Regions from separate parts of the Bradyrhizobium sp. AUGA SZCCT0222 genome, predicted to be linked through region 3. Evidence: predicted binding sites of a transcription regulator. Region 3 holds the regulator's gene; each other region holds the start of a gene.

What was found. The regulator LexA, encoded in region 3, represses DNA repair genes until DNA is damaged. The targets are predictions, from matches to a motif close to TGTTCNNNNTGTGTTCNG.
Region 1: the regulator LexA is predicted to act here: its motif matches at 3,308-3,325, upstream of JQ629_RS01595 (DNA recombination protein RmuC).
Region 2: the regulator LexA is predicted to act here: its motif matches at 2,081-2,098, upstream of uvrA (excinuclease ABC subunit UvrA).
Region 4: the regulator LexA is predicted to act here: its motif matches at 4,134-4,151, upstream of JQ629_RS08910 (PA0069 family radical SAM protein).

The regions. Positions count from the first base shown of each region.
Region 1 covers NZ_JAFCLX010000002.1:29,965-37,967, reverse strand. The annotation lists gene dapE (succinyl-diaminopimelate desuccinylase) at 1-629, shown strand, start outside; gene truA (tRNA pseudouridine(38-40) synthase TruA) at 815-1,552, opposite strand; gene fmt (methionyl-tRNA formyltransferase) at 1,552-2,484, opposite strand; gene def (peptide deformylase) at 2,657-3,184, opposite strand; gene JQ629_RS01595 (DNA recombination protein RmuC) at 3,356-4,564, shown strand; gene JQ629_RS01590 (AmpG family muropeptide MFS transporter) at 4,736-6,100, shown strand; gene JQ629_RS01585 (hypothetical protein) at 6,192-6,635, opposite strand; gene recR (recombination mediator RecR) at 6,662-7,267, opposite strand; gene JQ629_RS01575 (YbaB/EbfC family nucleoid-associated protein) at 7,361-7,681, opposite strand; gene JQ629_RS01570 (DNA polymerase III subunit gamma/tau) at 7,730-8,003, opposite strand, start outside.
Region 2 covers NZ_JAFCLX010000001.1:48,737-56,739, reverse strand. The annotation lists gene JQ629_RS00280 (single-stranded DNA-binding protein) at 204-695, opposite strand; gene JQ629_RS00275 (outer membrane protein) at 1,161-1,916, shown strand; gene uvrA (excinuclease ABC subunit UvrA) at 2,185-5,184, shown strand; gene JQ629_RS00265 (FRG domain-containing protein) at 5,287-6,075, shown strand; gene JQ629_RS00260 (DUF262 domain-containing protein) at 6,078-7,196, shown strand; gene JQ629_RS00255 (HigA family addiction module antitoxin) at 7,313-7,600, opposite strand; gene JQ629_RS00250 (DUF433 domain-containing protein) at 7,619-7,831, opposite strand; gene JQ629_RS00245 (YVTN family beta-propeller repeat protein) at 7,969-8,003, opposite strand, start outside.
Region 3 covers NZ_JAFCLX010000029.1:34,400-42,402, reverse strand. The annotation lists gene JQ629_RS23635 (cyclic nucleotide-binding and patatin-like phospholipase domain-containing protein) at 1-841, opposite strand, end outside; gene JQ629_RS23630 (GNAT family N-acetyltransferase) at 1,149-1,634, shown strand; gene JQ629_RS23625 (NADH:flavin oxidoreductase/NADH oxidase) at 1,716-2,888, opposite strand; gene JQ629_RS23620 (hypothetical protein) at 2,958-3,260, opposite strand; gene JQ629_RS23615 (HAD-IA family hydrolase) at 3,414-4,040, shown strand; gene JQ629_RS23610 (molybdopterin molybdotransferase MoeA) at 4,053-5,264, shown strand; gene lexA (transcriptional repressor LexA) at 5,505-6,212, shown strand; gene JQ629_RS23600 (hypothetical protein) at 6,447-6,686, shown strand; gene JQ629_RS23595 (hypothetical protein) at 6,826-7,242, shown strand; partial or broken gene JQ629_RS23590 (ComEC/Rec2 family competence protein) at 7,285-8,003, opposite strand, start outside.
Region 4 covers NZ_JAFCLX010000007.1:199,929-207,931, forward strand. The annotation lists gene JQ629_RS08880 (site-specific DNA-methyltransferase) at 1-69, opposite strand, end outside; gene ypfJ (KPN_02809 family neutral zinc metallopeptidase) at 448-1,380, shown strand; gene moaB (molybdenum cofactor biosynthesis protein B) at 1,544-2,107, shown strand; gene JQ629_RS08895 (RSP_7527 family protein) at 2,207-2,359, opposite strand; gene JQ629_RS08900 (bifunctional helix-turn-helix transcriptional regulator/GNAT family N-acetyltransferase) at 2,356-3,285, opposite strand; gene JQ629_RS08905 (glycosyltransferase family protein) at 3,446-4,018, opposite strand; gene JQ629_RS08910 (PA0069 family radical SAM protein) at 4,173-5,333, shown strand; gene JQ629_RS08915 (VOC family protein) at 5,481-5,936, shown strand; gene rnhB (ribonuclease HII) at 6,025-6,792, shown strand; gene JQ629_RS08925 (glycosyltransferase family 39 protein) at 6,941-8,003, shown strand, end outside.

The DNA of each region.
Region 1 (8,003 bases), on a different contig from region 3:
GGGATTGCATCAAGGTCGGCCGCCGCGGCTCGCAATCCGGCACGCTGTTCGTCGATGGCGTGCAGGGCCACGTCGCCTATCCGCATCGCGCGGCCAACCCGGTGCCGGATATTTCGCGGCTGATCGTGGCGCTCTCCGACGAGCCGCTCGACCACGGCAGCGCCCAATTCCAGGCCTCCAACCTCGAATTCACCTCCGTCGATGTCGGCAACACCGCCAGCAACGTCATCCCCGGACAGGCGCGCGCGAAATTCAACATCCGCTTCAACGACAACCACACGCAGGAAACGCTGCGGGCGCTGGTCGATGAGCGGCTGGCGAAGGCCTGCGGCAACCGCATCCGCGCGCACATCAAGTGGGAGCCGTCGAACTCCAACGTGTTCGTAACAAAGCCCGGCGCGTTCACCGATCTCGCCGTCAGCGCGATCGAAGAGGTGACGGGACGCAAGCCGGAACTGTCGACCTCCGGCGGCACGTCCGACGCGCGCTTCATCTCGAGCTATTGCCCGGTGATCGAATTCGGCCTGGTCGGCCAGACCATGCACCAGGTCGACGAGCGCACGCCGGTCTCGGATTTGGAAAAGCTGACGAAGGTGTATCGCGGCGTGCTGGATCGGTATTTCGCGTGAACTCCCTCGCCCCGCTCTTGCGGGGAGAAGGCTGGGGTGAGGGGCTCTATCCGCGAGTTCTGTGCGCGTTGTTAAACCGGCACCCCTCAACCGGATTGCTTTGCAATCCGACCTCTCCCCGCAAGCGGGGCGAGGTTAAGAAAAAACATCGAAAACAACCCCATGCACAGTAGGGATTGCGGCTGCTAGTAGTCCACGCGTACCAGATATAGCCCGTCCGGCGGCGCGACGGGGCCGCAGGCGGCGCGGTTGCGGGCGGCAAGCGCAGCGGCGAGATCGTCGGCGCTCCAGCGGCCTTCGCCGACCCAGACCAGTGAACCCACCATCGAGCGCACCTGGCTGTGCAGGAACGAGCGCGCCGAGGTCAGGATCGAAACCGCGTCGCTGTCCCTGATGACGTCGAGCTGGTCGAGCGTCTTCTCCGGCGATTTGGCCTGGCATTCGGTATCGCGGAATGTCGTGAAATCATGCTTGCCGAGCAGCCGCTGGGCGGCGGCATGCATCGCATCGGTATCGAGATGTCGCGGCACCCGCCAGGTGCGGCCGATGTCGAGCGCAAGATTGGCGCGGTGGTTGGTGATGCGATAGCGGTAGTGGCGCTTCATGGCTGAAAATCGCGCCTCGAAATCGTCGGCCACGATCTCGGCGCTGATCACGCCGATCGGATGCGGCCGCAGATGCGCATTCAGCCCGTCGCGCAGCCGCCCCGGTGGAAACGGCTTCTCAATGTCGCAATGCGCAACCTGGCCCAGCGCGTGCACGCCCGCATCCGTGCGTCCTGCGCCATGGACGCGGACTTGTTCGCCGCAGATCGCCTTGACCGCGATTTCCAGCGCGCCCTGCACCGTTGGCGCGTTGTCCTGGATCTGCCAGCCCGAAAACGGCGTGCCGTCATATTCGATGATGAGCTTGTAGCGGGGCATCAGCCGAGCCGCGCCGGCGGCTTGAGCGGCGTGCCGCGCAGAAAATCCGGAGCTTTCATCGGCGCCTTGCCGGCGCGCTGCAATTCCAGAATCCGGATCGCACCGTCGCCGCAGGCAATCGTGAGCTGCTCGTCGAGCACCTCACCCGGCGCCCCCGCGCCTTTCGCCGGCTCGCAGCGCAGGATCTTGATACGCGCCGCTTCACCGTCGAGTGCGGCCTCGCACCAGGCGCCGGGAAACGGCGACAGCCCGTGAATATGCCGCAGCACCTCACGCGCCGGCCGGCTCCAGTCGATCCGCGCCTCGGCCTTCTCGATCTTGGCGGCGTAGGTAACGCCCTGCTCGCTTTGCTTGCGCAATTGCAGGCCGCCGCGTTCCAGCCCGCCCATCGCGCGCACCATCAGATCAGCGCCCAATGGGGCCAGCGCGTCATGCAGATCGGCAGCCGTCATGGTGTCCGAAATGGGGAGGCGCTCGGCCATCGCGACGTCGCCGGTATCGAGACCGACGTCCATCTTCATCACCATCACGCCGGTCTCCGCGTCGCCTGCCATGATGGCGCGGTTGATCGGGGCGGCGCCGCGCCAGCGCGGCAGCAGCGAGCCGTGCAGGTTGAAACAGCCGAGCGGCGGCGCATCCAGGATCGCCTGCGGCAGGATCATGCCATAGGCGACGACAACGGCGGCATCCGCGTTGTGCGCACGAAACGTCTCGAGCGCGTCCGGCGTTTTCAATGTGGTCGGCGTCAACACGGATATGCCGAGCTGCCGGGCTTCCTGCTCGACCGGCGTTACCTGCAGCTTCATGCCGCGCCCGGCCGGCTTCGGCGCGCGGGTATAGACCGCCGCGATCTCATGGCCATGGGCCACGAGTTCCAGCAGCGTCGGCACCGCGAAATCGGGCGTGCCCATGAAGATCAAGCGGAGTGGCATCTCGGCAGCGCTTCCCTAGTCTGGCATCTAGATAACGAACGTCATCCTGAGGTGCGAGCCCTTGCGAGCCTCGAAGGATGCGCAGGAAAGAAAGAATGTCGTCTGCGGCTGCCGTCGCCCTTCGAGGCTCGCAAGAGCTCGCACCTCAGGGTGACGGCAGAGAGAGTTGTAGCTACTCCGCCGCCCTCTTCGCGGCTTTTGTGAATTTCTTCAGCACGCGGTCGCGCTTCAGCTTGGACAGATAGTCCACGAACAGCACGCCGTTGAGGTGATCGATTTCGTGCTGGATGCAGGTGGCGAACAGGCCGTCGGCGTCTTCCTCGTGCACCTTGCCGTCCAGATCGGTGAAGCGCACGCGCACCTGCGCCGGCCGCTCCACCGCCTCGTAATATTCGGGGATCGACAGGCAGCCTTCCTCATACACCGACAGTTCCTCGGACGAGGAGATGATCTCCGGATTGATGAAGACCCGCGGCTGCGGCTTGGTCTCGCCGTCCTCGGTCTTCTTGGCCAGATCCATGGTGATCAACCGCAGCGGCTGGGCGACCTGGATCGCGGCGAGGCCAATGCCGGGCGCGTCGTACATGGTCTCGAACATGTCGTCGGCGAGCTTGCGGATCTCCGCCGTCACCTTCTCGACGGGTTTGGAGACGAGCCGCAACTGTTTGTCCGGCAGGATGATGATTTCTCTTAATGCCATGATGGGGCGATTTAAGCTGCTGGTTTGCCGGGGTCAATGCGCGGCGGAACCGGTTAAGGCGGCCTTAACCATGATTTTTAAGGCCGCGTTAACCACGAAAATTAAGGGGTCATTCACCATAAATGTTCCCTCTTCGTTCGCGCTAACCAACGAATCGGCTACAAGCAGCCCATGAACGAGATTCTTTTTGTCTTCGGCGACCTGTCGATACGCGCCTTCGACGCGATACTCGGCCTTGGTACGCTCGCGCTGGTGTTGCTGCTCACCATTGCCATCGTCATTGCCCGATCCGGCCGGCGCGGCGCGGAACTCGCGATGGCGCAGGCAATCCGCGCCGACGAGCTCGAAGAGCGGCTGAGCGAGGTGCTGCGCGCGCAGAACGAATCCACCGGCCGGGTCGATGCGATGGGACAGGCCCTGGCCGGCCGTCAGGCCGAGATGGCCCGTGCGGTCAACGAGCGGCTGGATTCGGTGACCCACCGGGTCGGCCAGTCGATGGAAGCGACCACGCGCAACACCATGGACAGTTTGCGCGCGTTGCATGAGCGGCTCGGCATCATCGACAATGCGCATAAAAATCTCACCGACCTGACCTCGCAGGTCACCACGCTGCGCGACGTACTCGCCAACAAGCAGTCGCGCGGCGCGTTCGGCCAGGCGCGGATGGAGGCGATCGTCCAGGACGGCATGCCGAAGGGCGCCTACGAGTTCCAGTACACGCTCTCGACCGGCAAGCGGCCGGACTGCGTGGTGTTCCTGCCCGACCAGCGCCCGCTCTGCATCGACGCGAAATTTCCGCTGGAAGCGATGACCGCGCTGCACGACGCGCGCACCGACGAGGAAAAGAAATACGCGACCCAGCGGCTGCGCGCCGACGTGATGAAACATGTCAACGATATCGCCGAGAAGTATCTGATATCAGGCGAGACCCAGGACACCGCGCTGATGTTCGTGCCGTCGGAATCGGTCTACGCAGAAATTCACGACGGGTTCGACGACGTGATCCAGAAGGCCTACCGCGCCCGCGTGGTTCTGGTGTCCCCGTCGCTCTTGATGCTGGCGATCCAGGTGATGCAGCAGATCCTGAAAGACGCGCGGATGCGCGACGCCGCCGACCAGATCCGCACGGAAGTTCTCAATCTCGGCGACGATCTCAACCGGCTGCGCGACCGCGTCGTGAAGTTGCAGAAGCATTTTGGCGATGTGAACGAGGACGTCCGCCAGATCCTGATTTCCGCCGACAAGATCGAAAAGCGCGCCGGACGGATCGAGGAGCTGGATTTCAGCAAGACCGAGGCCCCGCCCGAAGCCCCGCGCATCGTCAAGCCAGCCGCGCCGGAGCTGTTTCCCCTGCAACGCAAGCTGCAGGCGGGGGAGTAGTATCTTCCCTTCTCCCCTTGTGGGAGAAGGTGCCTTCCCGAAGGGAAGGCGGATGAGGGGTCTGTCTCCGCGGATAGAGACCCCTCACCCGTCTCGAATGAGCTGCGCTCATTCGATCCACCCTCTCCCACAAGAGGAGAGGGGAAGAGCCGAATCTGCTAACAACCCTCCATGACCATTCCTGAAGCCCCCTCAACATCGGCAGCACCCTCGTCTGCGCCGACCTGGCGCGAAGCGTTTGCCGTCTATCTGCAACCGCGCGTGCTGATCGTGATGATGCTCGGCTTCTCGTCCGGGCTGCCGCTGGCGCTGTCGGGATCGACGCTATTGGTTTGGGTCAGCGAGAACGGTGTCAGCCTCGGCACCATCGGGCTGTTCACCCTGGTCGGCACGCCCTACACGCTCAAGTTCCTGTGGGCGCCGCTGGTGGATGGCCTTAACATTCCGCTGCTAACGCGCTGGCTCGGGCGGCGGCGCGGCTGGCTGGTCTTCACCCAATTGCTGCTGATGGCGGCGATCCTCGGACTGGCGCTGACCGATCCCGCGCGCTCGCCGTTCTTCGTGGCGCTCGGCGCCCTGCTGGTCGCAACGACGTCGGCAACGCAGGACATCGTGGTCGATGCTTTCAGGGTCGAAAGCCTTGCGGAGAACGAACAGGCCGCCGGTATGGCGTCCTATGTGGCGGCCTATCGCGTCGGCATGGTGGCGTCCACGGCCGGTGCGCTGTTTCTCGTCACCGGCTTCGAGTATGCCGGGCTGACCCGGCTCGATGCCTGGATGGCGAGTTTCGCGGCAATGGCGGCGCTGGTGCTGATCGGCATCGTCACGGTGCTGTGCGCGCGGGAGCCGGAGCAGTCCCGCATTGCTGACGCCGCAGCAGGCGGAAAGCCTTCGGTCAGCCGCATCGCCGAGGCCGCGATGGGCGCTTTCAGCGAGTTCCTGACCCAGCGCTATGCCATCGTCGTGCTGGTGTTCGTGATGCTGTTCAAGTTCACCGACGCCTTCGCCGGCGCGATGACGGTTCCGTTCATCATCGACATCGGCTTTACGCGCAACGACTACGCCATCATCGTCAAGGGCGTCGGCCTGGCCGCGACCCTGATCGGCGGTTTCGCCGGCGGCTTCCTCGCGCGCGGCACCTCGCTGGTGACCTGCCTGTGGATCGGCGGCCTGCTGCAGGCGGTGTCCAACCTCACCTTCACCTGGCTGGCGCTGGTCGGGCCGCAGCAATGGGCGCTGACCGTCGCCGTCTCGGTGGAAGCGTTTACCGGCGCGATCGGCACGGTGATCTTCGTCGCCTATCTCTCTGCGCTGTGCAAAAACCCGCTGCACACCGCCACGCAATACGCGCTGCTCACCGCGCTGGCGTCAGTCGGCCGCATCTACCTGTCTTCTGGCTCGGGCTATGTGGCCGCGGCGACGGGCTGGCCGCTGTTTTTCGTGGTCTCCGTACTGGTCGCGGTGCCGAGCCTGATCCTGCTGGTGTGGCTGCAGCGACGCGGGCATTTCGACGAACTGGGGCCGGTGAAGGTTTGATGCGTAGGATGGGTGGAGCGAAGCGATACCCATCACAAACAGCGTCGATGGGTATCGCTTCGCTCCACCCATCCTACGATTTGCAGCACCTCTAATTCTTCGTCACGACGCTCCACTTGGTGATCACGGCTTCGCTCATTTGTCCGGCGGCCTCGGCACAGGCGACTTCATCGACCTTCACCGAAATTTCCTTTCCGACCTTGCCCTTCAACTGCGCGGCCTGCGCGTCGCTGGTGATGACGAGTTGGAAAGTCTCCGGCCCGGTCTCGAGGTTGCACAGGCCACTCGGTGGCGGCAGGCGACGCGGCTCGGACGTAATCTGGTAGGTCGCGACCTTCGCGCCACGCTTGCCGCCGCGCGTCTTCATGGCGTTGAGCTCGCCCGAGAGGACGTCTCCAACATTGATCAACTTGCCTGCCTTGGCCGGTGCAGGTTCCTCCTGCTGAGCCGCCTGCGCGGAAGCAGCAGGCGCCGCAAACGCCGTGACCATTACCAACACAACAGCCGAGCGTGTGGCGAATCGTCGTTTCGTCATTTCCGATAGTTCCATGATAAAGAGAATCAGAACAGAGTTCGCTGTCGCATCGCTGCGGATAGCGTACCTTCATCGAGATAATCAAGCTCGCCGCCGACTGGAACGCCATGGGCCAGCCGTGTCACCTTGACGTTGGCTTCCTGCAACAGATCGGTGATGTAATGCGCCGTGGTCTGGCCATCAACCGTTGCATTCAGCGCCAGGATGATCTCGCCGACTTGCGAATCATGTGCGCGCGCCACCAGCGCGTCGATGGTGAGATCCTGCGGGCCGACGCCGTCGAGCGGCGACAGCGTGGCGCCCAGCACGTGATAGCGGCCGTTGGTCGCATTGGCGCGCTCCAGCGCCCACAAATCCGAGACGTCGGCGACCACGACGATGGTGGTGGGATCGCGCCGCGGATCGGTACAGACAGTGCAGGGATTTTGCGTATCGATATTGCCGCAGGTCTTGCAGACCTGGATCTTCTCGATCGCCACCTGCAGCGCGCCGGCGAGCGGCGTCATCAGCGCTTCGCGCTTCTTGATCAGATGCAGCGCCGCGCGCCGCGCCGAACGCGGCCCAAGCCCCGGCAGCCGCGCCAACAGCTGGATCAGACGTTCGATTTCGGGGCCGGCAACCGCGGTAGCCATTTCAGATGAGACCAGGCATTTCAGATACGACCAAGTACTTCAGGTAAGACCAAGACTTCAGGTAAGACCAAGACTTCAGGTAAGACCAAGACTTCAGGTAAGACCAAGCCCTGGTGGCAGGCCGAGCCCGCCGGTCAGCGCCTGCATCTTTTCCTGCATCGCGGTTTCTGCCTTGCGCCGGGCGTCGTTATGCGCGGTCACCAGCAGGTCTTCGAGGATCTCGCGGTCTTCCGCCTTCATCAGCGACGGATCGATCTTGACACCCTTCACTTCCATCTTCGCGGTCATGCGCACGGCGACCATGCCGCCGCCGGAAATGCCTTCGACTTCGACATTGCCGAGTTCTTCCTGCATCGCCTGCATCTTCGATTGCAGCTGCGCCGCCTGCTTCATCATGCCGAGAAAATCAGCCATTGGGTTTTCCTCGCAGTTTTCCTGGGGTGCGTCTTCTCAAGATATCGATCAATCGTCGTCGCTGTCCGAACGCTCGGCCGGGTCTTCGGCGATCGCGTCGGTTTCCGGCAGTTCGGCGGCAAGCTTGCGCACCTCGACGACCTTGGCGCCCGGGAACCGCGCCAGCACTTCCTGCACGCGCGGATCGGCTTCCGCGGCCCGCGCATGTTCGTTCTTCGCGTGCTCGTTCTGCGAACGAACCGTCGGCTGGCCGGTCTCGTTGGAGACGATCACGGTCCAGCGCCGGCCGGTCCATTGTTCCAGCTTGCGGGAGAGATCACTG
Region 2 (8,003 bases), on a different contig from region 3:
CGCGCGGCGAAAACGCTAAATCGATCTCCTAATGTAAATATCATTTACATAGACGCGAGTCAAAATGTTGCGTCGCACAAGCGCATGCCCATGGAATCAACCCGTTGGATCAGATTTGTAAGAATACACACGAGCCAACCGAGCTTGCCCGAGCCGCCGATTTTATGGCAGCACGCTAGCCCGGTTGGTCGGACAGACCCCGATCAGAACGGGATATCGTCGTCCATGTCGTTGTTGCGGCCGGCGCCGGCGGCTACCGCGCGGCGCGGCGCGGAAGTGGCCTGGCCGCCGCCAAAATCGCCGCTGGAATCGTCGGAGCCAAAACTGCCGCCCCCGCCGCCGGACCGGCCGTCGAGCATGGTCAGGGTCGAATTGAAGCCCTGCAGCACCACTTCGGTCGAGTATTTCTCGACCCCGCTCTGGTCGGTCCATTTGCGGGTCTGCAGCGCGCCCTCGATGTAAACCTTGGCGCCCTTCTTCAGGTACTGCTCGGCGACCTTGCAGAGCCCTTCATTGAAGATCACGACGCGGTGCCACTCGGTCTTTTCCTTGCGCTCACCGGTACCCTTGTCGCGCCAGGTTTCCGAGGTCGCGATGCTCAGATTGGCGATCGGCCGCCCGTCCTGTGTCCGCCGGATTTCCGGATCCTTGCCGAGGTTTCCGACCAGGATCACCTTGTTCACGCTTCCCGCCATCGTCGCTCTCCACTCAAAATCGGTACCAAAAAACTGCTGCCCGACCGCTGCAATCGGCCGGCACGGGCCGCCGGATTGGCCGCCTCATCCTGTCAGGGACATTTGAGACGACCCTATACGCCCGATGGCCGCCCCGACTTAGCGATCCCTCGGCAAAGCAGCGGTTATCCACATATAGCATTGCCCGCGGCATTGTTCCAGTTTTGTTCTACGCAACCTCAGGTCATCCACATCCGGCCGGTATTTCGGTATTTGGTCCGTGCCCCACCCGGAGCTGCGCGGCGGATATTCTAAACAAATCATTACCTTGAAGAGCCCGCACTTCACCCGCGAGTGTTGCATTTCGGAGACGGCATTTCCGGTTGAATCGGCGTATGGATTTATCCAGCGGCGCGGCGCTCGCGTCTTGGACGAAAACGCTTCGGGATCAACGGGAAGCGGACAAAGGACTGGGGACTATTTGAAATGAAGAAGTTTTTGCTGGGTACGGTTGCTCTCGTTGCCTTCGCGGCTCCCGCCGCGGCTGCTGATCTCGCTGCGCGTCCCTACACCAAGGCGCCCCCGATGATCGCGGCCATCTACGACTGGAGCGGCTTCTACGTCGGTGCCAACGGTGGTTGGGGTACGAGCCGCAAGTGCTGGGATGCCTTGAACGGCGCTGGCGTGTTCGTTGCCAGCGAAGGTTGCCACGATGCAAGCGGCGGCACTGCCGGTGGCCAGATCGGCTATCGCTGGCAGGCCGGCACCTGGGTGTTCGGCGTTGAAGGACAGGGCAACTGGGCCGACTTCAGCGGCAGCAGCGTGAGCCTTGGACCCGTGGGCTTTGGCGCGGGAACGACCATTCGCTCGAAGGTCGACGCGTTCGGCCTGCTCACCGGTCAGGTCGGTTACGCCGCCAACAACGTTCTGTTTTACGTCAAGGGCGGTGCAGCTGTGACCGCCGATCGCTATCGCATCAATGCCACTGTCGGCAACGCGCTGATCGCCTCGTCTAACGATGACAATCGCTGGGGTGGTGTGGTCGGTGCCGGCCTCGAATACGGCTTCGCCCCGAACTGGTCGGCCGCCGTCGAATACGATCATCTGTTCATGGGGAACCGAACCAGCACCTTCACGAATGTGGCTGGCGGCACCTTCAGCGAACGCATCCGTCAGGACGTCGATCTCGTGACCGTCCGCGTCAACTATCGCTGGGGCGGCCCGGTCATCGCGAAGTACTGAGCTTCGCTGCACCAAACGATTTGATGAAAAGGCCGGCCTCGCGCCGGCCTTTTTGTTTTATGTGCTCTGCGGTTCCGCTGCCATCTGCTGCCATTGCGATCCCATGGCAACTCATTGCAAAACAAACCGTTGATGGCTCGCTGCGAGCACTGGAAATCCCGGCCCGTTCTTCCTACGTTCCAGCTTTCTGCCATCGGCGCCCGGCTTAGGTCTTCCCTGGCCATGCGCGCCCAACGTGGCGCGCCTCCACGCGCCTGGAAATGCCGATATGGATGAAGTGCTGAGGGCGAAGCGCCAAACCAACGCCGGCTCGGGAACGCGCGCGATAACGATCCGCGGCGCGCGCGAGCACAATCTGAAGAACATCGACGTCGAGATTCCCCGCGACAAGCTCGCGGTGTTCACCGGCCTATCCGGCTCAGGTAAATCCTCGCTCGCCTTCGACACCATCTATGCCGAGGGCCAGCGCCGCTACGTCGAGTCGCTCTCGGCCTATGCGCGCCAGTTCCTCGAGATGATGCAGAAGCCGGATGTGGACCAGATCGACGGCCTGTCGCCGGCGATATCGATCGAGCAGAAGACGACGTCGAAAAACCCGCGCTCGACCGTCGGCACCGTCACCGAGATCTACGACTACATGCGCCTCTTATGGGCACGCGTCGGCGTGCCCTACTCGCCCGCGACGGGCCTGCCGATCGAGAGCCAGCTGGTGTCGCAGATGGTCGACCGTGTGCTTGATCTGCCGGAAGGCACGCGGCTCTATCTGCTGGCGCCGGTCGCGCGCGGCCGCAAGGGCGAATACAAGAAGGAGCTCGCCGAATACCTCAAGAAGGGTTTTCAGCGCGTCAAGATCGACGGCAGCTTCTATGAGCTCGCCGAGGCGCCCACGCTCGACAAGAAATTCCCGCACGACATCGACGTCGTCGTCGATCGCATCGTGGTACGCCCCGATATCGGCCAGCGTCTAGCCGAAAGCTTTGAGACCGCGCTGAAGCTCGCCGAAGGCCTCGCGGTGATCGAATACGCCGACGCGCCCGCGGGCAGCACCGACGACGAAAAGAAGTCCGAAAAGAAGTCCGACAAGAAGACCGCAAAGATCCACGACAAGAGCGGCCCGGAGCGGATCCTGTTCTCCGAAAAATTCGCCTGCCCGGTATCCGGCTTCACCATTCCCGAGATCGAGCCCCGGCTGTTCTCCTTCAACAACCCCTACGGCGCCTGCCCGGCCTGCGGCGGCCTCGGCGTCGAGCAGCATATCGACGAGGACCTCGTCATCCCCGACAAGGAGCTGACCTTGCGCAAGGGCGCGATCGCGCCCTGGTCCAAATCGTCCTCGCCCTACTACATCCAGACGCTGACCGCGCTCGGCAAGTTCTACAAGTTCACGCTCGACACCAAATGGAAGGACCTGCCGAAGAAAACCCAGGCCGCGATCCTGCACGGCTCCGGCGACGACGAGATCAAGTTCTCCTATGAGGATGGGGTACGCTCCTACGACACCAAGAAGCCGTTCGAGGGCGTCATCACCAACCTCAATCGCCGTTTTCGCGAGACCGAAAGCGAATGGGCGCGCGAGGAGCTGGCCAAGTATTTTTCGGACATTCCCTGCGAGGGCTGCCACGGCTACCGGCTGAAGCCGGAGGCGCTGTGCGTCAAGATCGGCGGCAAGCATATCGGCGAGATCAGCGAACTCTCGGTGCGCCGCGCCGGTGAATGGTTCGAAAGCGTGCCCAAGGCGCTCAACACCCAGCAGAACGAGATCGCCATCCGCGTGCTGAAGGAGATCCGCGAGCGGCTGTCCTTCCTGCTCGACGTCGGCCTCAATTATCTGACGCTGTCGCGCTCCTCCGGCACGCTGAGCGGCGGCGAAAGCCAGCGCATCCGCCTCGCCTCCCAGATCGGCTCGGGGCTGACAGGCGTGCTCTATGTATTGGACGAGCCGTCAATCGGCCTGCACCAGCGCGACAATGCGCGGCTATTGGAGACGCTGAAGCGGCTGCGCGACCTCGGCAATACCGTGATCGTGGTCGAGCATGACGAGGACGCCATTCGGCTCGCCGATTTCGTGCTCGACATCGGCCCCGGCGCCGGCATGCATGGCGGCCACATCGTCGCGCAAGGCACGCCCGCCGAGGTCATGGCCAATCCGAAGTCGCTGACCGGCAAGTATCTCACCGGCGAATTGTCGGTGGCGATCCCCGAGCGCAAGCCGCCGAACCATCGCCGCACCATCAAGGTGATCAACGCCCGCGGCAACAATCTGAAAAACGTCTCGGCGGAAATTCCGCTGGGCCTGTTCACCTGCGTGACCGGCGTCTCCGGCGGCGGCAAGTCGACGCTGCTGATCGACACGCTCTACAAGGCGATCGCCCGAAAACTCAACAACGCCAGCGAAGGCGCCGCGCCCCACGACCGCATCGAGGGGCTGGAGCATATCGACAAGATCATCGACATCGACCAGTCGCCGATCGGCCGCACCCCGCGATCGAACCCCGCGACCTATACCGGCGCCTTCACGCCGATCCGCGAATGGTTCGCCGGCCTGCCCGAAGCCAAGGCGCGCGGCTACGAGCCCGGGCGCTTCTCCTTCAACGTCAAGGGCGGCCGCTGCGAGGCCTGCCAGGGCGACGGCGTCATTAAGATCGAGATGCACTTCCTGCCCGACGTCTACGTCACCTGCGACGCCTGCAAGGGCAAGCGCTACAACCGCGAGACGCTGGAAGTCCTGTTCAAGGGCAAGAGCATCGCCGACGTGCTCGACATGACGGTCGAGGAAGCCGCCGAGTTCTTCAAGGCCGTCCCCCGCGTCCGCGAGACTTTCAAGACGCTGCACCGCGTCGGCCTCGACTACATCCATGTCGGCCAGCAGGCCACGACGCTCTCCGGCGGCGAAGCCCAGCGCGTCAAGCTGGCAAAAGAACTGTCAAAGCGCGCCACCGGCCGCACGCTCTACATCCTGGACGAACCCACCACCGGGCTGCATTTCCACGACGTCGCCAAACTGCTGGAAGTGCTGCACGAGCTGGTCTCGCAGGGCAACACGGTGGTCGTCATCGAGCACAACCTCGAAGTCATCAAGACCGCCGACTGGGTCATCGACCTCGGCCCCGAAGGCGGCGACGGCGGCGGCGAAATCGTCGCCTGGGGCCCACCCGAGGACATCGTCAAGGCGCCAAGGAGCTACACCGGCAAATTCCTGGAGCCGGTGCTGAAACGGGCGGCGGGGAAGCCGAGGAAGAGTACGGGAGCGAGTGAGGCGGCGGAGTGAGGGCTCTGTGGCGTGCAACCTCTGGAAGTGATAACAGTCCAGCCATCCGTCTAGATAATCTCGGTGTAGTCGAGTTACTTGATTGGGCTTTTTGGGGGATATGTGCCGATAATCGAACAAGAAGTTGAAGGACTGACTGGATTGCTATCGTCAGTCCTCCAAATATCAAAGGATGTGCCCCAGGACTCGTTCCTTTGGTATCGAGGACTTCCAGATCAGGGGTATGGTCTCATCCCGAAACTCATGAGGGACGGAAAAGCCGTCGACGATGTGTTCGAACGCGAACGCCGACTCCTGACTCGGTTTAGACAGCGAAGCGTCGCCTATTGGCCTGCGGGCTACCCGCAGAACGACTGGGAACATCTGTTCGCCATGCAGCATTTTGGATTTCCAACCCGTCTGTTGGACTGGAGCGAAAATCTATTTGTTGCCGCGCATTTTGCATTGAACTATTCGCCGCTAAAGCGATCTGTCGAAACATTACCAGCGATTTGGTGCGTCGATCCGATCGCATGGAATCGATCAATGCCTGTCCTTTCTGAGTATGGCGAGTCTATTCACGTGCTCACTACGTCAGATGACGAAGTCGATGCATACAGGCCTGAAACGACGAAACGGAGAAATAAATCCCCTGTCGCGATCTTTGGTACACATAATTCCCAACGCATCGTGGCTCAACGCGGGACGTTTATGGTTTGGGGAAATGACGCAAGAACTCTTGAGGAGTTTGCGAATGAGACTGACGGAAACTTATGGAAACTAGCAATTCGGGGAGATAGGTCCGAGCTCGCTCGTGACTTAGCGGCGTTGGGCTTTGGCGAGACAATGGTCTTTCCCGAACTTCCTGCTTTGGCGACCGAATTGAGCCGAACGGAAGGCTGGAGAAAATGACAATGGCCGAGAGTAAGACTCTAGAAGCACAGATTGCAGAGGCAAGACGCTCAATATCCTCGGATGGATATCCTATGAGCATTGGTGAGCTTACCAGCTTGTATCGCAACGGTGAGCTCATCATCAGGCCAGAATTCCAGCGCCTTTTTCGCTGGTCAAACCTCCAGAAGTCGCGCCTTATCGAGAGCATTCTGCTGGGAATTCCACTTCCCTCCATTTTTGTCGCGCAAACCGAGACTGGAAAATGGGAGCTGGTGGACGGACTTCAGAGAGTTTCGACGATACTTCAGCTTCAAGGCGAGTTGCTGGATGAGAACAGCAAACCTCACGACAAATTGGTCCTAGAGGGTACAACTTATTTACCAGCCCTGGAGGGGCGAGTTTGGGAGAGCAAGACCAAATCACAATCACTGTCTGAAGCTCAGCGGCTTGATATCAAGCGTTCGAAGATTGATATTAAGATAATTAAGCGAGATTCATCACCTCAAGCTAAGTACGACCTCTTTCACAGATTGAACAGCTACGGCACACCACTTACCCCTGCCGAGTTGCGGACATCACTGCTGGTCGCGGTGTCACCTGAGTTCTTTACTCAAGTTGAACAGATGGCTTCATACAGCAGTTTTGCCGAATGCGTTTCGTTGAGTGAGCGAATGGTTGAAGAGCGCTTCGATCTTGAATTAGTGACGCGATTTCTGATCTTGCATAACTGGCCGTCTAGCAAGCTGAACTTAACCTCGCTTCGCGATCTACCCAAGGTATTGGACGACGAGATCGTAAATGTTGCGATGAACAGCTCGACCAAGCAGCTCGAGCTTAAGAAAGTTTTCGAGGCTACCTTTGACCTAATTGCGAAATCAGGAGGTGAACAACTCTTTCGCAGATGGGAGAAGTCAAAAAGCGACTTCACAGGATCATTCCTGCTTTCAGCATTCGAAATTTTTGGTCTTGGCGTCGGATACCACCTGGCGAACAATAAAAAGGTTCGCAAAGATTTGTTGGCAGCGGCGAAAGAGGTTTGGACTATGCCAAAAATGCAAGCAGGATTTGCGACGGGCAGGTCAACTGAAGCGCGACTTCTTGAGTTCATCCCTTTGGGCAGAACTGTTACTGCAGGCTAGAACACTAGCTCACGCAGGATTGTCGTCTCAACGAACTGCACCGGATCGTCGCGAAACTCGTGACCTCAGGGGCGGAATAGCTCAGCGTATTCCGCCTCTTTCGTTTGTCCGCTGCCCTACGCCGCGTCCGCGGGCCTAACCCGCTTCGCAATCTTCGCGCCCTTCTCCCGCTCAACGACGCCGACATCATATTGGCCCTGCAAGCCGAGCCAGAACTGTGCATCGTTGCCAAAGTAGCGCCCAAGGCGCACCGCCGTATCAGCCGTAATCGAACGGCGACCGTTGAGAATGTCGGTGACGCGGCCCGATGGTACGCCGATATCCCGCGACAAGCGGTTTGCCTTGAGCTTGCGGGCCGCCAGCTCGCGTTTCAATAAACGGCCGGGGTGTACGACGGCAGCCATCGTGGTGAGCCTTTGCATCTACAATCGAGCCCCGGCGAGATAGTCGGCAGCAAATACTTGCGCGGCATGGATATCCTCCAGCGTCAGACGTGGATGATCCACGAGGACTGCCTCGACGGGCACACCGGCTCCAAGTTTGCGCAGGATCAGCTCAACCGGAACACGGGTGCCACGAATGACTGGTTTGCCGGCCATCATGGCCGGATTGATTTCAATGCGTTCGTGAGTCATGGCATTTTCCTGACTTCAGGATAATAGCCTGTAGGATGGGTAGAGCGAAGCGAAACCCATCAATCCTGCGCGCGGAGGGATGATGGGTATCGCTTCGCTCCACCCATCCTACGACTGCGCCAGCCAAAGTAGCGCGACTACCGCCGCAAAAACATCCCGAACGCCCGCGGGC
Region 3 (8,003 bases):
AGGTCGACGCCGCAGCCTCTACTTCGGTCAGGGAATCATCCGGCGCCCTGCCCCTGCACACGAACAGGACCTGATCGGATTGCCGGATGCATTTCTGGGTCCAGCGCGTCAGCTCCCGGTCGCCAAAATAGGCGACGAGATCGGATGCCTGCTCCAGTCGATGCAGCCAGCCGGTTACCTCTTCATCGTCCGGATCCCGTCCGGGGAACATTTGATTGATACGCTGGGAGGTCACGATCTCAACCACCGCGTTGCCGAGCGCCTGTGTCAGCAACGCGTAAAACTGCGGCGGCACCGGCTCCCTTCCCCCTTCCAGAACCACGATTGTTCGCGTGCGCGCAAGTTGCCGGTTGGGAACGACGCGCGACGTCGTCTCGGCCACCCGAAGCGCCATCGCCTCAAGCAAGAAACCAACGATGCTGGGCGCTTCAGTTGCAATTTTGTTGTAAGCGGCTCGCGACAATGAGAGAACACAGGAATCCCTGATCGCCGTTACGGTGGCCGTCCGCCGGATCTTCCCAAAAAAGCCGATTTCACCGATGAGATCGCCCGGCCCCAGTTCGGCAATCAGCCCTTCGTCGCCCGCGCGCTGCACCGTGAATGCGCCGCGCACGACTTCAAAGAAAGCGTCCGACGCGTCGCCCTCGGCGACAAGCTCTTCGCCGCGCAGAATGACCAGCTCGCGCATGAAACCCCGGATCTCCTGACGCTGTTCTGCGGTCAGCATCCTGAAGATCGAGACGTCGGAGGGAACGAAGGCCTCGGGAGGCGTTGCGGCATCGGCGAGAAGGGGAGCGTCGGGGACGAAGGGTGGCTCAGATGCGGTGGCACCATCTACCATTATATTTTCCTCGATCGAGACTGCGTGGCGCAAGTGACCTTGTTGCCGCCAACGTATTTCATAGCCGCGCCGACACATAGCAGCTCACGCGTTCAAATTGCCTTGCCAGACGTCAGGACAACGGGATTAGTTGAGCCATGGTGGATGGGCGGTAATGTCAATTACTCAACATTTGATCGATCGCGTTAAGCCGCCTGCAATCTTCGGCATCTCGTTGCAATTGTCAGGACGAATCTGAAGAAATCCTGATATCGCTTCGCTCGCCCGGGCCAAGCTCGCGAACGTACGGGTCTAAAAGGGAGCACCGATGAGCAACGGCGATGACGTGCAGATCGAAGTTGCGCTGGCCGCGACCGATGAGGTGCGCCTGCTGATCGGCGAGCTCGAGGCCGTGCTCGCGGTGGAGTATCCGCCGGAGCAGCGGCATGGCTTTCCCATCGATGCGATCTTTCAACCGCATGTCCGCTTCTTCCTCGCGCGACGTCACGGCGCGGCGGTGGGCTGCGGCGGCGTCGCCCTCTTCCCTGAATATGCCGAGGTCAAGCGCATGTATGTGCGCGGCAACGCGCGGGGCCAGGGCGTTGCCGACGCCATTCTCGCGCGCATCGAAGACGAGGTGCGTGGCGCCGGACTTCCCATGTTGCGCCTGGAGACAGGAACGCGCCAGATCGCGGCGATGCGGCTCTATATACGGACGGGATTCCGGGAATGTTCCGCGTTTGGGGATTACGCGCTGAAAGCGCCGCAATCCATTGCGGCGAGTGTGTTCTTCGAGAAGCGGATTGTTATGTAGCCCGGATGAGCAAAGCGACATCCGGGACTCCGGCATTCCTCCGATACCCGCAATCGCTAGCGCTCATGCGGGCTACCAGCTTCAGGTCACCTTCCCCGCCTCGTTCAGCCCGCTCTGCCAGGTCGACGGCTGCGTGCCAAAGCCGCGTTTGGCGCGCGTGCCCAGCCAATAGCCGAATTGCGGGGGCACGTTGCGGAACGGGCCTTCGACGCCGAGTTTGAGGGCGGCGTCCATCGGCCAGTTCGGGTTGTTGAGGATTTCGCGGCCGACCGCAATCAGGTCGGCTTGCTTGTCCTGCAGGATCTGTTCGGCCTGGTCGCCATGGATGATGAGGCCGACCGCCATGGTCATGATATCGGCGTGGCGTTTGACATAGTCCGACAGCGGCACCTGGTAGCTGTACTTGATTTCCTTGCCCAGGATCGGCGCCATCTCGGTGATGCCGCCGGACGAACAGTCGATGACGTCGACACCCTTGGCCTTGAGGATTTTTGCCAGCCGCGCGCTCTGCTCCGCTCCCCATCCGGCGTTGTCCTCCACCGACAGGCGCACGAACAGCGGCTTGTGGTCGGGCCAGTGCGTGCGCACCGCTTCGGTGATCTCGATGATGAAGCGCGTCCGGTTGGCCTCGGAGCCGCCATATTCGTCGGTGCGCTGGTTGGATCGCTCGGACAAAAATTGATGCACGAGATAGCCGTGCGCACCGTGCAGCTCCAGCACGTCGAAACCGGCCTCATGGGCGCGCCGCGCGGCCTGGCCCCAGGCCTGCACGAGGTCTTTCACTTCGCTCCGCTCCAGGGCCTTCGGCACCGGCCATTTCTCGCTATGGGCAATCGCGCTCGGCGCCACCGGCGACCAGGCGTCCCAATCCTCGATCTCGGGCGTCCGTTGCAGCGGCCGGTCGCCTTCCCACGGCCGGGTCGCGCGCGCCTTGCGCCCGGAATGGCCGAGCTGAATGCCCGCGACCGCATTCTGCTGATGGATGAATCTAACGAGGCGGCCAAGCGGCTCGACAAAGGCGTCGTCCCAGATGCCGAGATCGCCGACCGTGCCGCAACCGCGGCGCTCGACCTTGGTCGACTCGACGACGACAAGCCCGGCCCCGCCGGCGGCGAATTTGCCTGAGTTCATCAGGTGCCAGTCGGTCGGAAACCCCTTCACGGCGGAATATTGGTGCATCGGCGGCACCACGATGCGGTTCTTCAGCTCAACGCCGCGAATCGTCACCGGCGAAAACAGCAGCGTGTTCGACATTCGAGCGTCCTCGCCGGTTTCCTGGAATCCTGGGCACCCCAGTCCCGGCAAGCTGCCGGCGGGCGGCTGTTATTGTTTTGCGGTGGTCTCGGTCTTGATATCCGTCTTGGCTGCCTTCGGCTTCGCGGGCGGCTTGGCTGCGGCTTTCGGGGCGGCATTGTCGCTGCGCACGGTTCCCCAGGGATCCGTGCTCTTTTGCTCCGGAATATTGCCCAGCGACCGCTTGTAGGCCCGCTCGGCCTCCTTCGCCGCCGCGATCTCCGACGGCGACTTTTCCTTGTCCGGCTCCCCGTATTGTTGAACGGGTGCCTGCTGTGCCAACGCCGGCCCGGCCAGCAAGACCATCACAGCCACGATACCAATCATTTTCATGCGATCACTCCCCGGACTTTCCGGCCAAACGCTTAGCACAGCTCCCGCGCCAGCCTAAGTGCTGGATTGGGCGGAAGTTGCTCGCGAAAACACGCATTTTGCTGGTTGCAGCCAGTCGTTGCCCAGAGCGGTCCAGTTTTGTAAACGTCTGGCATGAACGCCCCGCTTCTCCCCAACTCCGCCGACGCGCTCCTGTTCGATCTTGGACGCGTCGTACTCGATATCGACTTCGGCAAGGTGGTGGCCAATTGGGCCGGCCATGCCGGCTGCGAGCCCGCACAGCTGGTCGAGCGGTTCTTGCCCAATGACGCCTGGCATCGCCACGAGCGGGGCGAGATCAGCGACGCCGAATTCTTCGCAGGCCTGCGTGGCTCACTCGGCATCGGGATATCGGACGCCCAGTTCCTGGAAGGCTGGAACGCGATCTTCGCCGGCGAAATGCCCGACATCGCCGCATCGCTGGCGCGCGCCGGACAACGCCTGCCGCTTTATGCCTTCTCCAACACCAATAACGCGCATGTCGTGCATTTCAGCCAGGCCTATGCCGGCGTGCTCGGCCATTTCCGTGAAATCTACCTGTCATCGACGATCGGGCTTCGAAAGCCCGATGCGGCGGCCTATGATCACGTCGTCATGGCGATCGGTGTTCCCGCCTCCCGCATCGTGTTCTTCGACGATTCCGCCGCGAACATCGACGGCGCGCGGGCGCGCGGCCTGGCCGCGGTACATGTGACAGGGCCGGATGACGTCGCAAAGGCGCTCGCCGCGCTGGGAATTTGAGAGGGTGTTGCCGTGGCCCTGATGCCGGTCGTTGATGCGCTGGCCGCGATCCTTGCGGGCGCCGATCCCTTGGCGGAAGAAATGGCCGCACTCGACACCGCCTGGCATCGGGTGCTCGCGCGCGACCTTGCGGCAAAGCGCACCCAGCCGCCGCAGGCGATGTCGGCGATGGACGGCTATGCGGTGCGATCGGCCGATGCCGCCGACCTCTCCGCGCGGCTGAAGGTGATCGGCGAAGTCGCGGCGGGCCGCCCGTTCGAACGCAAGGTGGGCCCGGGCGAAGCGGTCAGGATTTTCACCGGCGGGGTGATCCCTGATGGCGCCGACGCCGTCATCATCCAGGAAGACACGGCCGCCGGCGGCGACCACATCACGATCACGGAAACCGCCAAACCGGGACGGCATATCCGCGCCGCCGGCGCCGATTTTCGCGAGGGCGATGTGCTGCTCTCCAGGGGAAGCCGCCTCACCGACCGCGATCTGTCGCTCGCCGCCGGCATGAACTATCCGGAACTCGCCGTGATCAGCCGCCCCAAGGTGGCGGTGCTCGCCACCGGCGACGAGCTGGTGATGCCGGGCTCGACCCCGGGCCCGGGCCAGATCGTCTACTCCAACGGCTACGCGCTGCGCGCGCTGGCGCGGGCCGAGGGCGCCGAAACCATCGATTTCGGCATCGCCGCCGACACGCTCGAGGCGACCACCGAGGGCATCCGCCGCGCCCGCGCGTCGGGCGCCGACATCCTGATCACGATGGGCGGCGCCTCGGTCGGCGACCACGACCTCGTCAAGCGCTCGCTGGAGGCCGAGGGCGTCGCCATGGCGTTCTGGCGCATCGCGATGCGGCCGGGCAAGCCGATGATGCACGGCCGCCTCGGCGCGATGCGGGTGATCGGCCTGCCCGGCAATCCGGTCTCGTCCTATGTCTGCGGCTTCCTGTTTCTGGTGCCGCTGATTCGCGCGCTGTCGGGCCGAAAAACCATCCATCACGTGCGTGAGACCGCCCTGCTCGGCCGCGATCTTCCCGCCAACGACCAGCGCGAAGACTATTTGCGCGCACGGCTCGAACGGCGCGAAGACGGTGCGTTGATCGCGGTGCCGGTGAGCCACCAGGACTCGTCGCTGCTTGGAAATCTCGCTGCGGCACGGGCGCTTTTGATACGTCCGCCGTTTGCGCCGGCGCTGCCGAAAGGCACGCCATGCGAGTTCCTGCGCCTGCCGGAATGACGCATTGCGACGGCCTGTTCGGGCGAAGTCGGCGCGCGTTCACCTGAAATTAAGTGGTTGCGGAACATGTATCGAACATATAGTGTCCGTTCATGATTTGTTTCGAGAGCTGGTGTCTACAAATGGGAGTTTTGGACTTCCGAATTTGAGACCGCACTCGCAACTGAGAACCGCGAAACTGAAGTACCGCGAAACTGAACGACCACGAATTACGACGCGCCAACCGGGGGATTGCTCGAGATGCTTACGCGCAAACAGTATGAACTTCTGCGTTTCATCAACGAACGGCTCAAGGAAGCCGGCGTGCCGCCCTCCTTCGACGAAATGAAGGATGCGCTCGACCTCCGCTCCAAGTCCGGTATCCACCGCCTCATCACCGCCCTGGAAGAGCGCGGCTTCATCCGCCGCCTGCCCAACCGTGCCCGCGCCATCGAAGTCATCAAGCTGCCCGAGCTTGCGGGCGCCGGTAACGGCAACGGCCGCCGCGGCTTCACTCCCAGCGTCATCGAAGGCACGCTCGGCAAGGTCCGCGCCGCCAGCGCGCCCGCCGAGGACGATGGCAACCGTCCGGTCGCCGTTCCCGTAATGGGCCGGATCGCCGCCGGCACCCCGATCGAGGCGCTGCAGACCCGCAGCCACACCATCAGCGTACCGCCTGACATGCTCGGCTCCGGCGAACATTACGCGCTCGAAGTCCGCGGCGATTCCATGGTGGACGCCGGCATTCTCGACGGCGACATGGCGCTGATCCAGCGCAACGAGACCGCCGACACCGGCGATATCGTGGTGGCGCTGATCGACGAGGAGGAAGCCACCCTGAAACGCTTCCGCCGCCGCGGCGCCTCGATCGCCCTGGAGCCCGCCAACACCTCCTATGAAGTCCGCATCCTGCCGCCGAACCGGGTCCGGATTCAGGGCAAGCTGATCGGGCTGTACCGCAAGTACTGAGGGCGGCCCGCTTTCGCGGGCGTCAGTAGCGTCATTCCTTATCCGAAGTCGTCATGCCCGGCCGAGTGCCGGGCATCCTTCTGACGGCTGTGGCCGTCATGACGGAGAACGGTGGGGCCACGCGTCGCACAATTGCCCAGAATGCGGCAAAAGCTGTGCGGGCGAGGATGGTTGGTTTGACGCGTTTTCAACGCGAAGACGCAAAAACCGGGGGGACGAGACGTGGTCAGCAATATGATCACCAAGATCACCTGGCAGAGGGCGGGACTCGTGACCGAGCCGGGCCGCTACATGCTCCGGTTCGGCTGGCTGATGGTGACGGCGGAAGATCTCGCGATCTGGCAGCAATATCCGGAGGCTGCGTTCACGCTGGTCGCGCTGCCCGGGATTGCCGACGACGGAAGGGAGCAATTCCATCTCGGCGCCTTCGAACTGCCGCTGCCGCCGATGCCCGAAGATCCGCAGCCGCCGTAGCGCGTTTGTGATCGGGCACGCCGGCCTTTCCGTCGCACTATTGCCCAGAACAGGAATAGACTTTGCTCAAGTCCACTCTGATAGAGGCCAGCGCCTCGAGGGAGGCACGGGTCTCTATCTCTTACGAGGGAGCGATCCGATGTGTGACTATAGTTTGCACGCGATGGCAACGCGTCCTGCTGAGGCCGGCGAGACATTGATATCGACCACCTTCCGCGGCACCTCGACCCGCGGCTTTGCCAGCGAACGCGACCCCGCAGTCGCGGTCTGCATGCTGCCCGGGACCGAACTGGCCTTCGCGCAAGACGTCAAATACGACAATCGCTGGATCTGGACGCGGACGATCGGTTTTCGCGTCGGCAAGTTCAACACCATCGATCCGCATATCAAGGAACGTCACCACGACGCGATCGAATTTCCCGACGGCAGCCATGTGCTGGTGACGCAGCTTTGCGAGGGTCAGCGCGTCACCGTGCTGCAATTGCCGGTGGTGCATCCGATTCCCGAGCGCACAACAACGAAGGCGGACACGGCGACACCGCTTTCCACCGGTTGAATTCCGCGCCGCCGGTCGCGCCCCGCCGGGGAACGTGAATCCTTATTCCTCGGCCTGGAGATCCGCTTCCGACGGGGTCGCATCGACCGCACGCGGCGCCGTACGGCGCGGCGCGAGGATGGTTGTCTCCGCGTCCCACTCGCCCGCGATCGCTGGCGACCATGGACGATCGACGCCCCGGAGCTTGACGGCATCGATGGTAAATCCGCTGCCGCTTCGCCGCAGCACCATGGCGCCCTGCCGCCGCAGACGCTCCGCAGAGATCACCGAGGCGCCGCACGCCGCAGGCGCCTGCCTTGCTGTCACCACCAGCGCCGCGCGCTCACAATCATCCGCCAGCGCTTCCGGCCGCAGCGCCAATGCCACGAACCCGCCACCGGCGCCTTGCATCACGCAGCCGCTCTCGTCGCATGAGACGCCCTCGGTGAGCGAGGCATCGGCAGGCTTTCGGGCGTCGGCATCCGCCGCCAGCCATTCCTTGACGAGGAAGCCATCCCTCGCGGCGCCCTTGGCCGCGCGCATCAAATGCAGTTTGCCGTCCTGGCCGCGGACACCGACATTGCGCCCGTCGGCGGAGATCAGGATGTCCGGCTGCGGCACCCTCGCCGCCCACACCGCCGCCACCAGCACCACGGCCGCGCCGGTATAGCGCAGCGGCGTCCGCAACAGGCCGAGCAGGATGATGCCAAGGCTGGCCGCAATCAGCGGGCCGATGCCGAACGCCGGCACACGACCAACCGCGCCCGGCAAGGCCGCGACCC
Region 4 (8,003 bases), on a different contig from region 3:
AACACTCTCTTCGGACTCAAATTTAGTGCGGGGCGCCCTTGCAGACGCCCCGCGACGCGACTCTACCATGACTCAATTACTCTGACTCAGGCGACGCTGTCGGCGACGCGGGACTAAACAACCGACTGGCGTTACATTGACCGGGCAAAGTAAAAATCGACTTAATCAGTATTGCTGCTCGGACAGATTTGCCGGGGCTGATTAGCGTTTAAGCGCACTAAAGCGATTTGCAGCGAGGCCTGTCCCGCACTTGATGCGGGATGGATGCCGGTTCGCGTCAGGAAAACGCGTCAAATCAAGAATCTGGCGCCCGTTCCGATTCAATCGGAATGGAAACGGCGCTAGGCAATAATTGCCGGGCGGGTTATTGATTAATGGAATGGAAATTTTACGTCTGTGCCGCGTTGGGTATCCAAGGGCAATCCGCCGGGATGAGGAATTTGCGCCATGCGTTACGATGACTTCCGCCGCAGCGACTCTATCGACGACCGTCGCGATGACAGCGGTGGTGGTGGTGGCGGCTTCGGCATTCCGATGGGCGGCGGTGGCGGGCTCGGCATCGGCACCATCATCGTGCTCGGCCTGCTCGGCTATGCCTTCGGCATCGACCCGCGCATCCTGATCGGCGGCGCGGAAATTCTCACCGGCGGCAGCCAACAGGCGCCGACCTACCAGACCGAGCGCAAGTCGGGCCCGGCCACCACAGGCGCGCCCAAGGACGAGATGGGCAGCATGATCGCCGGCGTGCTCGGCGAGATCGACGATCGCTGGAACGAGATCTTCCAGGCCAGCGGGCAAACCTACAAGGGACCGCGCATCGTGCTGTTCCGCAACGCCACCAATGGCGGGCGCTGCGGCATGGCGCAGTCGGCGATGGGGCCGTTCTACTGCCCGCCGGACAAGCAGATCTTCCTCGACACCCAGTTCTTCCGCGACGTCGAGACGAAGTTTCGCGGCTGTTCGGGCAGCTCCTGCAAATTCACCACCGCCTATATCATCGCGCATGAGGCCGGCCATCACATCCAGAACCTGCTCGGCATTCTGCCGCGCGTGCAGCGGATGCAGGAGCAGGCCGGCAGCAAGGCGGAAGCCAACGCGCTGCAGGTCAAGGTCGAGTTGCAGGCGGATTGCCTGTCCGGCGTCTGGGTCAACCGCGAGGAAAAGAAACGTCCGGGCTTCGTCGAACCCGGCGATATCGAAGCCGCGCTGACTACGGCCACCGCGATCGGCGATGACACGCTACAGCGCAAGGCGACGGGCAGGGTGGTGCCTGATTCATTCACCCACGGCTCCGCCGCACAGCGCAAGCAATGGTTCATGACCGGCTACAAGCAGGGCACTGTGCAGTCCTGCAATACGTTTGCCGCGGGGGCGATGTAGAACGCGGTAGCTCGACAAGGATTGGCGTCATGGCCGGGCATAGGCGAGTGAAGCGACGCCGTCCTTCAGACGGCTATGCCCGGCCATCCACGTCTTTGCTTTTTGAGAGACTTTAAGACGTGGATGCCCGGCACAAGGCCGGGCATGACGAGAAGAAGAAATCATGTACTCCATCGACGAAACCAAACAATTCGTACCGCTCAACATTGCCGTGCTGACGATCTCGGACACGCGCGCGCTTGCCGATGACAAGTCGGGGGCGACGCTGGCGGAGCGGCTGGTCGCCGCCGGCCATCATCTCGCGGCGCGCGAAATCATCGTCGACGACGTCGATGCGATCCGCGTCATCATCCGAAGATGGATCGCCGATCCTGGTGTCGATGCCATCATCACGACAGGCGGCACCGGTTTTACCGGCCGCGACGTCACGCCGGAGGCGGTCGAGCCGCTGTTCGAGAAGCGGATGGACGGTTTCTCCACCGCCTTCCACATGCTGAGCTACGCCAAGATCGGCGCCTCGACGGTGCAGAGCCGCGCCACCGCCGGGGTCGCGGGCGCGACCTTCATCTTCTGCCTGCCGGGCTCGCCCGGCGCCTGCCGCGACGGCTGGGACGGGATCCTCGCCGCCCAGCTCGATTACCGCACGCGTCCCTGCAATTTCGTCGAGATCATGCCGCGGCTCGACGAACATCTGCGCCGCCCAAAGGCCAAGGGCGCGTCGGTCTGAACCTCTCTATCCGTCATTCCGGGGCGATGCGTAGCATCGAACCCGGAATCTCGAGATTCCGGGTTCGCGCTTCGCGCGCCCCGGAATGACGAATCCCTGTCACCGCCGCCCGATCGCCTTGGTCAGCAAAGCCCGCAATCCGCGCCACATGTCGCGCCACGCGTCTTCGCGCAGCTGATGCGCTCTCTTGATGTAGAAATCGAGCAGGTCCGGCGTGACGCGCCGCGGCGTGTCGCGACGCCCCGGCTTCACAGCTCGCGTTCCCAGGTCTCGCCAACAAGGCTTTGACCAAAACTTCGATGCGGCTCGGTCGCGACCAGCACAAAGCCGGCGTCCTGATAGATCTTGCGGGCGGCGACCAGGATGCTCTGGGTCCACAATGTCATCCTGCGATAGCCGGTCGCCCGCGCGAAGGCGACGCATTCGGCGACCAGCTGCTGGCCCAATCGCTGGCCGCGTCCGGCCGGATCGACCAGCAGCAGGCGCAGCTTGGCGACATCGTCGCTATGCTTGACCACAAAGACCGAGCCGACCTGGACGCCATCAAGTTCGGCAATCCAGCAGCGCTCGCGCGAGGCGTCGAACGAGGTCAGGAATTTCGCCGCGATCTCCGCCACCAGCGCTTCGAACGAGGAGTCAAAGCCATATTCGCTGGCGTAGAAGGCGCCGTGGCTCTGCACCACCCAGCCCATGTCGCCGGGGCGGTGGGTGCGCAGGATCGCCGGCGCCGCCGCCGCGCCTGATACGCCGAGCAGCCGCTCGATCTCGGCCATCGCGCCGACGAGCCTCGCGCTGCCGCCGCGCGGCAACGCGGCCAGCATCGCACCGATGTCGTCCTGCATGCTGCGCTCGAGTTTGCCGAAGGTCTGGCGTCCCTTGGGCGTCAGGGCGAGCCGGAATTGGCGCCGGTCCGCGGGCAGCGGCTTGCGGGTGAGCAATCCATTCTCATCGAAGTTTTGCACGATCCGGCTGAGATAGCCGGCATCGAGCCCGAGTTCGGCGCCGATCTCCTTGGCCGAGAGGTCTTCGCGATAGGCGAGCTCGTACAGCACCCGCGCCTCGCTGAGCGAGAACGGGCTCTTCATGAGTTGCTGGTCGAGCACGCCGAGCTTGCGGGTGTAGAAGCGGTTGAAGGCGCGGACCGCCGCGACTGCTTCATCGGAATTATTCTGGGACATGGCGCACCTCAATATTTGCCAATGTCATATAATTATTTGACTTTGGCAAGTATATTCACATGCGAACCGAGCCCGTGCTACTTTGCATGGGGTTGTTTTCGCGATTTTGTGTCTGAGCCCGCGGTGTCGAAGACGAGCGTGAACGCGCTGGCGGAGGCGCCTAGGCTACCACCATGATCCGGCTGCGCAGCATGGTGCGGGAGCGCCGGCCGAGCTGCCGCAGCAGCCGGGCTTCGGAACGGCGGACGTCCGGCCGGTAGCCGCCGAGCCGGTCGTAATGATCGTGCGCAATGAGAAGACCCTGTTCCGCCGAGGGCCCCGTAACCAAGCGGGCGATGAATTTGAGGCCATCGCGGAAACTGGCGTCGGAATAAGGCGAGCGGGAATAGCGGAAGATCCCGGCGCGGGGCCGGCCGCTGGCCGCTACGCCCTGGATGAATTGCGCGGTCTCTTCGATCCAGCCCGAGTCGAGCACGGCGCCGGCATGCAGGAACATCAGCCAGGGCGAGCGCGCTTGCCGGGCACCGGCGGCGAGCGCCGCGGCACGGCTGCCTTCAAACGCCATGAAGCGGCAGCCCGCTACGTCGGCCACGCGCTCGATCACGCCGTTCGCGGTGCGGTCCACCAGCACCACTTCGCGGATCAAACCGGCGGCGGCTCCCGGCACCAGCGCCGCCAGGGTAGCGACGGCGGGCTGTTCGACGCCTTCGGTCGGGATGATCACGCTCAGCATGAGGCTTCGTTGGCTCAAACGGTGAAAAACGCCGCTTGTTATCACCTTGTCACATTCAAAACATCCGTTGCCGTGCAGATTTTTGCGGCAGCCATGCTGTGGATTTTTCAAATGATGTTCTTGATTTGTTCTCAGTGCGTGTTACGTTCCCTGCATGAGCCGAGCATCCTCTCATGCCCTCAAGCACCCGCCGGTCACGGCGCCCTCCGAACCGGCGGGTGCTAATCCTTTTCCTGAGCTAGCGGTCGCGATCGAGCGCGAGCGGCGGCGTGGCCGCGGCGCCCAGTCCAACGACAGCGGCCGCTTCGAGGCCGAATCCCGCGTCGTCTTCGACGATGGCTGGCAGAGCCTCGAAGACCTGCCGCCGTTCAAGACCACGGTCGGGCTCGACACCTCGCGCAAGGTCATCACCCGCAACGACTCGCCCGATATCGGCTTCGACCGCTCGATCAACCCCTATCGCGGCTGCGAGCATGGCTGCGTCTATTGCTTCGCGCGGCCGACCCACGCCTATCTCGGGCTGTCGCCCGGACTTGATTTTGAAACCCAGCTGCTCGCCAAGCCCGATGCGCCGGAGTTGCTGGAAAAGGAACTGGCGGCATCGGGCTACGAGCCGCGCATGATCGCGATCGGCACCAATACGGATCCCTATCAACCCATTGAGCGCAAATACAAGATCATGCGCGGCATTCTCGAAGTGCTGGAACGTGCCGGCCATCCGGTTGGCATCGTCACCAAATCGGCGCTGGTGACGCGCGACATCGACATCCTCCAGCGGATGGCAAAACGCAATCTGGTCAAGGTCGCGCTGTCCGTGACGACGCTGGACCCGAAACTCGCGCGCACCATGGAGCCGCGAGCCTCGACGCCGCCGAAGCGGCTGGAGGCGATACGGCAACTGGCGGAGGCCGGCATTCCGGCAACCGTGATGGTCGCGCCCGTGATTCCCGCGCTGAACGATTCCGAGATCGAGCGCATCCTCGATGCCGCGGCGCATGCCGGCGCGAAAGAGGCGAGTTATGTGCTGCTAAGGCTGCCGCTGGAAGTGCGTGATCTGTTCCGCGAATGGCTGATGGCCAATTATCCCGACCGTTATCGCCACGTCTTCACCTTGATCCGCGACATGCGCGGGGGCCGCGACTACGACTCGCAATGGGGAACCCGGATGAAGGGAACCGGGCCGATGGCCTGGATGATCGGACGCCGCTTCGAAATCGCCTGCGAGAAGCTTGGACTGAACAAGCGGCGCCTGAAACTGACCACCGACCATTTCGTCAAGCCGAAGCGAAACGGTCAGCAGTTGAGTTTGTTTTGAATACGACGGGATTCTCTCTGCCGTCATTGCGAGCGTAGCGAAGCAATCCATGCCGCCCCGCAAAGAAAGAATGGATTGCTTCGTCGCGTTGCTTCCTTGCGCAAACGCTCCGCGTTTGTCGCAGGCAATGACGAATGTGGAGGCAGCATGAGCAAGAAAATGACAGCCCCCATCCCGCGACTGACCGTCATCACCCTCGGCGTCAGCAACATGCGCGCCAGCATCGCCTTTTATGAAGCGCTGGGTTTTGCGCGAAGAATTCGCTCGACCGGCGAGGCGGTCGCCTTCTTCGACACCGGCGGCCCCGTGATCGGGCTGTTTCCGTGGGATCAGCTGGCACAGGACGCGACGCTGCCGGACAATCCGCGGCCCAAGACCTTCCGCGGCGTGACGCTGGCGTGGAATTGCGCCTCACGCGAGGAAGTCGACACCGTGCTGGATTTCGCGATCACCAGGGGCGCCTCGCTGCTCAAGGCCGCGCATGAGACGGCTTATGGCGGCTACTCCGGATATTTCGCCGATCCCGATAATCATCCCTGGGAAGTCGTGGTCGCCCCCGGCATCGCGGTCGGCGAGGACCGGCGGGTTCATTTGGCGGATTAGGGTCAGTGCCGATCTGTCGTGACTGAATAACGGGAATTGCACCCGGTTCCCGGTTGCGCGCTGGCGCGTGCTTGCCCACCATCCCGGCATGATTCGGGAAAAATCATCCAGGAAACCAGCGGCCAGGCCGGTCGCCAAATCGGCAAAACTGCCGAAAGGCGTGATCGCGGTGGCACCGCCGAGCTTTCGCCGTGAGCGCGCGCTGATCAAGCGCGGCGTCTGGCCGATCGCCGGTTGCGACGAGGCCGGGCGGGGTCCCCTGGCCGGCCCGGTGGTGGCCGCCGCCGTGATTCTTGATCCCAAACGAATTCCCAAAGGCATCGACGATTCGAAGCGGCTGACGGCGGAGCGCCGTGAGGAACTGTTCGAAGAGATTTGCGCGACCTCGTCGTTCGCGGTCGCGTTCGCCTCGCCGGCGCGTATAGATCGCGACAATATCCTGCGCGCCTCGCTGTGGGCGCTGACGCGCGCCGTGCGAGGCTTACCGGAAATCCCCAAACATGTGTTCGTCGACGGCCGCGACCGGATCGAGGCGCCGTGCGACTGCGACGCCGTGATCGGCGGCGATGGCATCGTGATGTCGATCGCGGCCGCCTCGATCATCGCCAAGGTGACGCGCGACCGCCTGATGTGTGCGCTGGCGCTGGATTGCCCAGGCTACGGGTTCGAGACCCACAAGGGCTACGCCGTGCCGGAACATCGCGAGGCGCTCGACCGGTTAGGTCCCAGCGTCCACCACCGCCGTTTCTTCGCGCCCGTCATCGCCGCGCGCGAAAAACATCAGCCCGGCACCGTTGAGCCCGATCTGTTCACGGTCGAAACGCAAATCAGCGCTGAGGTTGTGACGACCGCCTAAGGCCCTTTGCCTTGACGCGTTTTCTTGACGCGAGCCGGTATCCACCTCGCTTGAAAACGCGATGGTTGCCTCGGCGGCTGGTGGGCTCTATCAAACGTGCTCGGACAGGGCCGGCTCTCGGGATCGGCGCCCGCATCTCGGACGTTTCATGCGTTTCACCTCCCTGGTTGTCGAACTGATCCGCGCCCGGCCGCGGCTGGTGGTCTGGCTCGTGGTGCTGCTGCAGGCGGCAATGTGGCTGATCCTGCCGATGCTGCTCTATCGCAGCCCACCCGGCGATATCGCCACGGTTCTGGCATTCGGCAGGGAATATCAGGTCGGAACCTATTTCGGCCCGCCGCTGGCGTTCTGGCTTGCCGACATCGCCTTCCGCGCGGCCGGCAATCATGTGTTCGGGGTCTATCTGCTCGCGCAGATCTGCGCGGTCGTCACTTTCTGGGGCTTCTATCAGCTCGCGCGCGCCATCGTCGGCGGTCAGCAGGCGGTGCTCGCGGTGCTCTTGAGCATGACGGTGGTGGCCTTCAGCTCGCCCGGCGTCGAATTCGGCCCGCTGGTGCTGGCGCGGCCGCTGTGGGCGCTGTTGCTGCTGCATTCCTGGCGATTGATCGGCCAGAACCGGCGCACCGCCTGGTTCGCCTGGTCGATCGAAGCGGGCCTGTTGCTCCTGACGACGTCGGCCGCGCTCGGGCTGTTGCTGCTGATCGCCGGATTTGCCGTCGCCACCGCGCGTGGGCGGCGCACCTTGATGTCGCTCGATCCGCTGTATGCGCTGCTGGTGATCGTGGTACTGGTGCTGCCCTACCTGATCTGGGTCGTTCGCGCCGACGTGCTGGCGATGCCCCCCTTGCCGGGTATCGATGATCTCTCGGGCAGGGCGATGCACTGGGGCGGGCTGCTCGGCGGCCTGGCGCTGGCGACGGCCGGCATCGTGCTGCTGGTGATCCTCAACTCCGGCGCGTTTGTCCGCAAGGCCGAGGAAGCGCCGATCATCTACCGGCCGCAGATCGATCCCCTGGCGCGCCAGTTCGTCTATACGTTCGCCATCGGCCCGGCGCTGTTTGGCAGCCTGATTGCCGGCGTGTTCAATCTCGAGCGCGTTACCGGCGGCGCCGGCGTTGCCTTGCTGATGTCGGGGCTGGCCGTGATCGTGGCGACCGGCGATCTCGTGTATCTGCGGCGCCAGCGGCTGCTCCGCACGGTCTGGGCCGCGG